3 regions of the Parabacteroides sp. CAG:2 genome follow, and region 3 is predicted to be linked to each of the others. Evidence: riboswitches for the same ligand, from Rfam matches in the RefSeq annotation. Region 3 holds a riboswitch; each other region holds the start of a gene.

Region 1 (3,288 bases), on a different contig from region 3:
TAGAGTGGTAGACCAATAGCTTATCCCCGAATAATTTCGCCAGCCGTTCCGTGATCTGGGTCGTGATAGCGATCTCCGGCAACATATATAAAACCTGCCGCCCCAGCCGCAAGACCTCATGGATCAAACGGACGTATATCTCGGTCTTACCACTGGAAGTCACGCCATGAAGCAGGCAGACCTCCTTCGTCTTGAAAGTCTCATGGATCTCTCCATAGGCTTTCTCTTGCGCCGGACTGAGCGGATTCGGCTCTTGCAAGCGGCAGACGGATACTTGCAAACGACCCACCTCTTTCTCGTAACTCTCCAAGATACCCCGTTTCAGCAGACCCTCCAATACCGCAGAGGTATAACCACTGCGTTCCAATAGCTCTTTCTTGGAAAGCTCCTTCGATAAAGCGGGATTCAAGGTATGGCTTAAATCCAAGAAGCTGACCAGCAGAAGCTCTTGCTTCTTCGCTCGTTTCAAATCCTCGAACACCGCCTGTAATTTCGTCTCATCCCGGTAAGCCTCGGCCAAACGGATAAACGCCTGTGTCTTGGGAACGAATCCTCGCTTTAGCTCCTCGCTCACCTCAACCGCCCCTTTCACCATCAAGGAAGAGACGATCGGGACAACATTTCGAAGACCGGTCTTCTTCTCCAACTCCGAGATCGTCAATTTCAAAACCCCGCTAAAAGCATCCAGTACCGCTTGCTCGTTCGGGCGCAAGGGGGCGGTGGCCTCGAAATCCTCATTATAAGTAACCGCCGTCTCGCTTTCCAACTTTAAGCCGGAAGGCAAGGCCGCCTTATACACGTCGCCCAGCTTACATATATAATAAGAAGATATCCATTTCCAGAAACGGAGTTGCGGACGGCGGAGCACCGGCGTGGCATCCAGCAAAGCGTAGATCTCCTTCGTCTCAAAATCGGATACCGGTTCCCGGTCGTGTACCTCCATGACGATGGCCGTATAATATCGTTTCTTCCCGAAATGCACGATCACCCGGCAACCGGGAGTCACGGCGCTTTTCAGATCTTCGGGTATCCGATAGGTATAGCTATTCTCCAAAGGAAGGGGAAGTATGACGTCCGCGTATTTCATTCAAACAGGTGTTTCATTACGAGCCCAAAAATAACAAAAAAGGCCGGACTTCTAAAGCCCAGCCTCTCTCATTTTATTTTCACCTATTTAGAACAAGATCGCTGCCGTGATAGACCATCCACGGTTCTTTCCGGCACCGTCGGAGAGGTTCACCTTCTCAATACTATAGTTATCAGTCAGTCCCAGACCATAATTGAAACCCACCTGCAAGTGACTGATCAGTTCCACGCCGGCACCGAAGTTAAGACCTGCGCTGAAATTCTTCGCCTTCACCTGATCCGCTACGGAACCCGGGATATCCCAAAACTTATCACCGCCTACACGGAAACCGATATACGGACCGGCTGCCAGATACGCCTTGACGATCGGTAAGCCGAATTTCCATTTCAAGTTGACCGGAACATCGATATAATCCGTCTTCATCGAAGTCTTCACCCCGCCAGCCGAGGTCGTTTCCAAACCCTTTTGCGAATACAACACTGCCGCATCGATCCCGACACCCACCAACGGTAAGGTCGTCTCGATCATCGGACCCACTTGGAAGCCGGTGACGTTATCCGCTTTCAACACGTCCGAGTTGAAATGAACAGACGATATATTCACACCTCCCTTGATACCGAATTTAAGCTGAGCGTTCGCCGGAAGCGCCATCAACGCTAGCAAGGCAACCATAACAAGTCCCACAATTTTCTTCATATTCATACTTCTTTTGTTAATTACTCGTTGCAAATAAACGCACTTTTCTAATAATAAACAAATATTCTCTATAGAGTGTTCACGGAATACCCCAGTCCTTTAAACGCAAAGAAAGCATGCATCTTACACACGGAGCTCATCCCGTCGGTCAGATTCATGCTTCTTTCCCTAATTATTATGGCAAAATAATTATCCGAAACCATGAGACGACTTGATAAGAAAACCTTGGATAAAGAATAGTAAAAACCGGATACGGTTCTTGCGTTCTCTTCCGGCCTTTCCTCGAAGCCGTCGAAAATATACACGCCTTGCAGGTCTTCTGACTTACTTCCGGTCTTAAGCGCCTTCCCATTCACTTGAATGAACAGTGGCAACAGTATTGCTCAACCCGTTTATGAAGCTTACAGCAGCGGGACTGTCCGGGATTCTCACCCGATTCCCTTTTAATCCCTATCCGGCGATTGCCGAAAGGGAACAAAGCATGTAGCAAAGATACATAAAGTTTTGATGTAGCCTAACACTTTCCACAAAAAATATCCTTATATTCCCGGTTCCTGATATAGCATAAAGCCGCCCCGATAGCCGTGCGATACTCGGCATACTCCGGTATCTTGAAATGGACATCGCACATCTCCTCCAGACGGGGGAAAATATCCGGGCATTGTGGCAAGCGAGTCAAGTTACCGATCAATACGATATTCTTGATATCGCCATTTAACGAGGCGAAAACAGCTCCTTGCCCGATGGTCTGCAAGACCATATGAACGATACCGAGAGCGATATCCTCAACCTTAGCGTTCGCGTCCGCTTTTCCGAAAATAGAGGCTGTCACGTCCAGCGGCAGGCCGGGTAGCGGATGTGGCGTAATATCCCGGATATGCAAGTCGATATCATTCAGGGAACCATGCTCAGCCAAAGACGCTATTTGGTGAAAGTCATGCGTTTTCAATAATAGCTTAGACAAGCCGAGGATGGTTCCGCCACCGATACCCAATCCCCCGATATGCTCGACCGTGGAGCCTTGTACCTTGACAAAAGAGGTACCCGTTCCCATGCTGACCACCAACAGGCTATCCAGTCCCGTATTATACTGCGCCCCTAGCCCATTTGCGAGGAACTCATCCGTCTTCGCGGTTGGTAAGCCATATAAAGGTTGATCGATATAGGCGCTACCTACACCCGTCAAGATCACTTTCTCTATATTCGAGAGCGAGATGTTATTATCATAAATATATTTACCGAAGGCCCCGAATAAAGAGGTTACCGGATCGGTAGCTTTCACGAACATCGGGTTCTTGATCTTCTTATCCTCCACGCCGACGATCTTGGTCGTGCTACCTCCCACATCTATACCTATAACGATTCCCATGATTCTTTCCCTTTTTAATTGAATAATCGCTACAAAAGTACATAAACCCGCATATAATACTAAAAAAGGCCGGACAAAATCAATTGTCCAGCCTCTCTTTATTTAAAAACCGTAAGGTCTAAACTCCATTTATTCG
Region 2 (3,288 bases), on a different contig from region 3:
TAATAACATTAGCAATATAATATGTAAATTTAAGGTTATGTCAACAGTAAGATTTAGTCAGGTTACATTTGCTACTAAATCGTGGGTAGCAGAAGCATGGGAAAAGATGGTAGTGGAATTGTTTAGCGGTCGTGTCGTAGCGGAAGTCAAACAATTGGATGAAGTATGTGAATCAAAGTGGGAAGTAGAATTGAAGAAGCTTCAAAACGAGGTTCATTCTTTATGTCATCATGCGATCCATCAATTGCTCCCGATAGCCGGCTCTTATCAACAGGCGTTACTGGATGACGTTGCCCAAGCCTATACGGTATACGCTCCGGAAGAAGCAGAGTCTATCTTCAACCGGGGAAACCAAGCGATCGAGGATATCAAAGGACATGTATCGGGTATTCGCTACAACGCTTGTAAAATGCGTGAGGCGAACCGTAAAGTAAGCGAGTTGGAAGATATGCACGCAAAAGCGGTCATGTACCATAATTCAGTGAAACCTTATATGGATACACTTCGTTTCCATATCGATCAGCTTAAGCATATATTGCATGTAGCGTAATAAGATGGGCTGTCCGGGTTTGGTTACTCTCCGGGCAGCCTTCTTCTTTTAGCGAGGTTGGATAATCAGTAGGGAGAAATAGGGGAAATCCTTGGAATGTATAGTGGCGATATCAGTAGTATAATATTCTTTTCTTGTTCCTACATTCTCGAAATAATGAAAAACCGCCTTATCCGCATACTGCCGGATACAAGTATGAATAGCCTCTTGGCAACCCGGTAATTTCATGATGACGATGATCATTCCATTTTCTATTTTTGCCGAAAGTTCATCGAACGACGCAGTCCCGGGGATTACGTTAATTTGCTCCTCTTGTTTTACGATATGTATCCCGGCCAAGGCACCTGCCGCTATAAATGCCGGAATTCCTGCGATTCGATCTACCGGGATTCCTGTTTCCTCGAATTTATCGTATACATATTGTATAGATGAATAAAAACCAGCGTCTCCCTCGGCGACGATCACGATTTGTTTCCCTTTCAAATATTCAGCTTGGGCATCCAGAAACAATTCGTTATAAGCGTTTAACGCATCTGTCCGTTCCTTACTCATTGGCAAAATAAACGGATGGATCAAGGATTCGTCTACCTCAATAGCTTTCAATATATCCGTCGCCCGAGATATGATTCCATGCTTGCCTTGTGTAGCAGGACAATAGATAATATCAGCCTTTTGTAATGTTTTAAGCCCTTTCAGCGTAATTAATTCCGGATCACCGGGACCTAATGAGACGAAGTGAATAGGATGATTCATGTGTATCTGTTTTTATTTGAAACGCAAAAGTCCTTAAAATTGTGGATGTATACAAATATTCTTACTACTTTTGTCACTGTAACAGGCTCCGCTTATCTCTTTTTCCGGGAGGCGGATTAAAAGGGAACCGGGTGAGAATCCCGGACAGACCACGCTGCTGTGAACTTTTAAACATTCGGACAATACCTTGGCCACTGGTTTTGTAATCGGGAAGGCGTCCTGAATGGAAGTAAGTCAGAAGACCTGCCGGTTCATAAATAAATGTTGCTGTCCCGTGGAGCAGGACGAGAGTAACTGTCAATGATCAACTGTCAATTAAACAAGGATTATGAATAAGTTTATAGCGGGTGGATGCTTGCTTTTATCGGTATTGACTTTATCATGTACTTCAGGTATCCGTGAAAAAGGAGAAATAGGGAAGACGGCTTCCGTAGAGCAATCTGCGTTCTCGCAAGAGCAGGTTAAGCCTTTATACGCCCAAGGATTCAAGCTTACCTATGCGGATCAATATCTCTTGGCTGATATCCAAGATCCTCAAAATGAGGAAAGCACCACGTTTCATTATGCGTTCGTGAAAAGAGGTGCGAAACCCACGGGGATTCCCGCTGATTATACGGTGATAGAGCTTCCTATCCGAAGCGTTATCTGTATGACTTCCCTGCAATTATCGAACTTTATTAAATTGGGTGCCTTGGATAGGGTCGTTGGGATTACCAGTACACGGCATTTGTTCAATAAAGAGATGAACGAACGCCTGAAAGAAGGTAAAACCGCTAAGATCGGTATCGAGGGGAATTTCGATAACGAGGTTATCATGAGCATGAATCCTGATTTGATCCTTGTATCGCCATTCAAGCGGGGAGGCTATGAGACGCTGAAAGACGTGGGTATTCCCTTGATTCCCCATTTGGGTTATAAGGAGACTACGCCATTGGGACAGGCCGAGTGGATCAAGTTCGTAGGCTTGCTGTTGGGGATAGAGAAAGATGGCAATGAGCGTTTCGCCACCATCGAGAAGAGGTATAATGAATTAAAGGAACTTACGGCGGATGGTAAGGTTAAAAAACGTCCGATCGTTTTTAGTGGCGAGTTACGGGGTGGAAACTGGTATGCCGTAGGAGGAAAGAGCTTCTTAGCGCAACTTTTCAAGGATGCCGGCGCTGATTATTTCTTGAAAGATGATGAGCGATCCGGTGGTGTTACATTAGACTTCGAGACGGTCTATAACCAAGCGGACGACGCTGATTATTGGCGTATCGTGAATAGTTTCCCGGGAACGTTCAGCTATGAGGCATTGAAAGAGCAAGATCCTCGTTATGAGGATTTCCGTGCGTTCCGGGAGAAAGGAATTATCTATTGTAATATGAAGAACACGCCGTTTTATGAGAGTATGCCGACAGAACCGGAGATCGTCCTAGCGGATTTGCTTCATATCTTTCATCCGGATTTATTACCGGATCATGAGTCGGTCTATTATTCTCGACTTAAATAAGGAACACTGATGAGACATTCAAATACCCTATGGATGCTGGCGATTGTCACGGCTATTTTTGTTCTAATCTTTTTGAATTTGGTGTTGGGGTCAGTCTCTATTCCTCTTCAATCGGTTTGGCATATTATCTGGAATTTAGGAAATGAGCCTATTACATGGCAGAATATTATCTGGAAATCCCGACTACCACAGGCATTGACAGCGTTGGTAGCGGGAGCTGGCTTATCCATCAGCGGCTTACAGATGCAAACCGTTTTCCGTAATCCATTGGCCGGACCTTCGGTCTTAGGTATCAGTTCGGGAGCGAGCATGGGTGTCGCTTTCGTGGTGTTGTTAAGCGGTAGTTTAGGGGGCGTTGCCTTGAGTAAACTTGGTTTTATGGGGGAGATCGCCTTATCGATAGCGGCCGTGATCGGTTCCTTATCCGTGATGGCGCTGATCGTGTATGTTTCCCAAAAGGTAAAAGGAAATGTCACGTTGTTGATTATCGGTG
Region 3 (3,288 bases):
GATATTGATCTCGTCTTGAGCATAAAGCGCGGTCGTGTACATACTTTTACCCGCTATGTTATCCGTCTCGCTACTCAGTAACTCTTTAATGAACTCCGTACCAGCCGAAAGCTTATTATATTTGCCCAAACGAAAGATTCCCTTGACATTCAAGTTATGGTAATGAATCCGTTTCGTCATATCACTCTCTCCGCTTTTCTTTCCATCAAAGAAATCCTTATACGTACTATGATTGTCCGACAGATAATCAGCGTTCAAATAAGAGTTCTTATTAATCATGTATTGAGCGCCCGCCCCATAAGTGAACGTCTCTCTTCTCATATCATAGTTGGTCGTATTCACTTTATCCATCGGCATCGGACGATCGCTGGAACGTCCGAAGAAAGTACCACGCACATAAAAAGACAAACGATCCGTAGCGTCGTACGTGAAACGTTGGTTGATCACGTTCCGGTGAAATCCCTCGGAAGCTTGCTTATTGGTAGGAACCAACTCGCCTTTACTCTCCGTATAGGGATTTAATTGCCAACCATCGGCCCGTTGATATTGATAAGAAGTATATGAACCGAACTTCCCTACATTCACGTCCGCGTTGACCGACTGCAAGAATTGGTTCTTGCTACCATAACGGCTATTGCTCGTCACGTTCACCTTATTGCGGGAATCATCCGTGATGATATTGATAACGCCGGCGATCGCGTCGCTACCATACAAAGCGGAAGCGGCCCCGTTCAAGATCTCTACCCGCTTTACGTTAGACATATCGATACGGGAATAGGTATCATCGCCGGCCAAACGCTTACCGTTTTCCAAGATAACCACGTACTTCTCTGTCAATCCGTTCATATTCATCGTAGCCCCCTGTCCGTTTTCCATAAATACGATACTCGGATTCAGCTTGGTCATCGCATCTTGGAAATTGGTTACGCTCGCCTCTTTCAAGTCTTTTCCCGTAAGCACTTTCACGGGAATAGGGGAATTACTCATGCGGCGATGCGAACCGGTACCGGTTACCACCACTTGATCGATATTCACATACTTTTCTTTCAGCTTAATAACGACATCTTTTTCCGAGTGATCCGTTTGATACACGCCCTGTTCATAGCCAAGGTAAGTCACACGAATACGATGTCTACCATCGGGAAGGTTCAGCTCAAATTTTCCGCCGGCATCCGTGGTTGTACCATTCAAGGATTCCGACACGCGGATATTCGCGCCCGGGATTGGTTCATTACTTTCATCCACGACCTTACCCTGTAAACGTACCTGCGCAAATGATACGTTTATCGCACAACTTACAGCTAAAGCCGCGCACAAACACTTTCTTTTCATAAACGATTTGTTATTATGTATATTTCCGCTTTCCTGACCCCGAGAAAAACAGCAATAAAAACGCTTGGCAGGTTTCCTGACTTACCTCGTAGAGAACGACCTTCCCGTCTTTTACAGACAGTGGTATGAGAAATGTTTTCTACTTTACAAAAGCTTACAGTAGCGGGCACTGCTCCGGATTCACACCGGATTCCCTCTTTATGACGAAACCGGATGGTTTTTACGTCATCACCAAAACGGGGGTAAAAGTATGAATTATTTTATATAAACAAAAATATATCCCGGCTTATGTTCTTTAATAGCTTTACAAAGAGAAGCTTATAACACATCACATCGCCAAAAAGGAAAACAAAAAGCAATCATGCAAGATACAAAGTTTTCCAAAACTTTTTACAACACACTGCAAATTAATACCTTAACATAATTTAATCAGCAAAAAGTTTTCCAAAAAGAAAATCATACAGAGTAATACGATACCTTTGCGCACATAATCAATCACAAATTAATCAACATCATGATACAGACAGTTGTTAAACGGGACGGGCGTATCGTTGGCTTCAACGAGGAGAAGATAGTAACCGCTATCCGTAAAGCCATGTTGCATACAGACAAGGGAGAAGATATGCAACTGATTCGCCAGATCACAGACCATATCTCATTCAAGGGAGAACCTCAAATGACCGTAGAGGCGATTCAAGATGCCGTGGAACTGGAATTGATGGCCAGTAGCCGGAAGGACGTAGCGCAGAAATATATCGCTTACCGAAATCAGCGAAGCGTAGCCCGCAAGGCAAAAACACGGGATATGTTCTTGGAAATTATCAATATCAAATCCAACGACATCACCCGTGAGAACGCAAATATGAACGCCGATACACCCGCCGGCATGATGATGAAATTCTCCAGCGAGACCACCAAGCCGTTTGTAGATGACTATTTATTGAGCGAAGAGGTCAAGGAAGCCGTATCTAACAACTATCTCCATATTCATGATAAAGATTATTATCCGACTAAAAGCTTGACCTGCGTACAACACCCGTTGGATCGCATCCTAAAATACGGGTTCTCCGCCGGTCATGGCGAATCACGTCCGGCTAAACGAATCGAAACCGCAAGCATCCTTGGCTGTATCTCTCTAGAGACCGCCCAAAACGAGATGCATGGCGGACAGGCGATACCGGCGTTCGACTTCTACCTAGCTCCTTACGTACGTAATAGCTTTATCGAGGAAGTAAAGACCTTAGAGGATTTATACGGACAGGATTTCTCCCACTTATATAATAAGCCTATCGACGATTACCAGACACAGACCTTGGATGGATTAAGCGGTGATAGACGCGTCATACAACATGCCATCAACCGCACGGTAAGCCGTGTACACCAATCGATGGAGGCTTTTATCCATAATATGAACACGATCCATTCCCGTGGCGGCAACCAAGTGGTATTCAGCTCCATCAATTATGGAACCGACACCTCGGCGGAAGGTCGTTGCATCATCCGGGAGTTATTAAAAAGCACTTACAGAGGCGTAGGTAACGGCGAGACCGCTATCTTCCCGATCCAGATATGGAAAAAGAAACGAGGCGTAAGCTATCTGCCGGAAGACCGTAACTACGATCTTTACCAATTGGCCTGCAAGGTCACCGCCCGTCGCTTCTTCCCGAACTTCTTGAATCTCGACGCGACCTTCAACCAAAGCGAGGATTGGAATGCGGACGACCCTCAGCGCTATATCCACGAGGTAGCGACCATGGGATGCCGTACCCGTGTATTCGAGAACCGTTTCGGACCAAAGACTTCTATCGGACGAGGTAATATCTCCTTCTCGACGATCAATATCGTACGATTGGCTATCGAGTGCATGCAAGTGGAGAACAAGGAAGAGCGTATCGCCCTATTTTTCGCTAAACTGGATCATATGCTGGAACTTACGGCTCGTCAGTTGCATGAGCG

Evidence for each region. A riboswitch is a leader RNA that binds a small molecule or an ion and turns the genes downstream of it on or off. The one in region 3 is predicted to bind cobalamin.
Region 1: it holds a riboswitch for cobalamin, as region 3 does, so the genes downstream of both, QVP94_RS00660 (porin family protein) here and QVP94_RS00045 (TonB-dependent receptor) in region 3, are expected to answer to the same signal.
Region 2: it holds a riboswitch for cobalamin, as region 3 does, so the genes downstream of both, QVP94_RS11960 (ABC transporter substrate-binding protein) here and QVP94_RS00045 (TonB-dependent receptor) in region 3, are expected to answer to the same signal.

The regions. Positions count from the first base shown of each region.
Region 1 is NZ_FR885254.1:3,388-6,675, forward strand. Features, by position in the region: gene priA (replication restart helicase PriA) at 1-1,087, opposite strand, end outside; gene QVP94_RS00660 (porin family protein) at 1,175-1,783, opposite strand; cobalamin riboswitch at 2,076-2,278, opposite strand; gene coaW (type II pantothenate kinase) at 2,298-3,152, opposite strand; gene scpA (methylmalonyl-CoA mutase) at 3,282-3,288, opposite strand, start outside.
Region 2 is NZ_FR885305.1:137,203-140,490, reverse strand. Features, by position in the region: gene QVP94_RS11970 (hypothetical protein) at 38-550, shown strand; gene QVP94_RS11965 (precorrin-2 C(20)-methyltransferase) at 599-1,303, opposite strand; cobalamin riboswitch at 1,370-1,568, shown strand; gene QVP94_RS11960 (ABC transporter substrate-binding protein) at 1,632-2,795, shown strand; gene QVP94_RS11955 (iron chelate uptake ABC transporter family permease subunit) at 2,805-3,288, shown strand, end outside.
Region 3 is NZ_FR885248.1:10,534-13,821, reverse strand. Features, by position in the region: gene QVP94_RS00045 (TonB-dependent receptor) at 1-1,332, opposite strand, end outside; cobalamin riboswitch at 1,382-1,584, opposite strand; gene QVP94_RS00040 (anaerobic ribonucleoside triphosphate reductase) at 1,847-3,288, shown strand, end outside.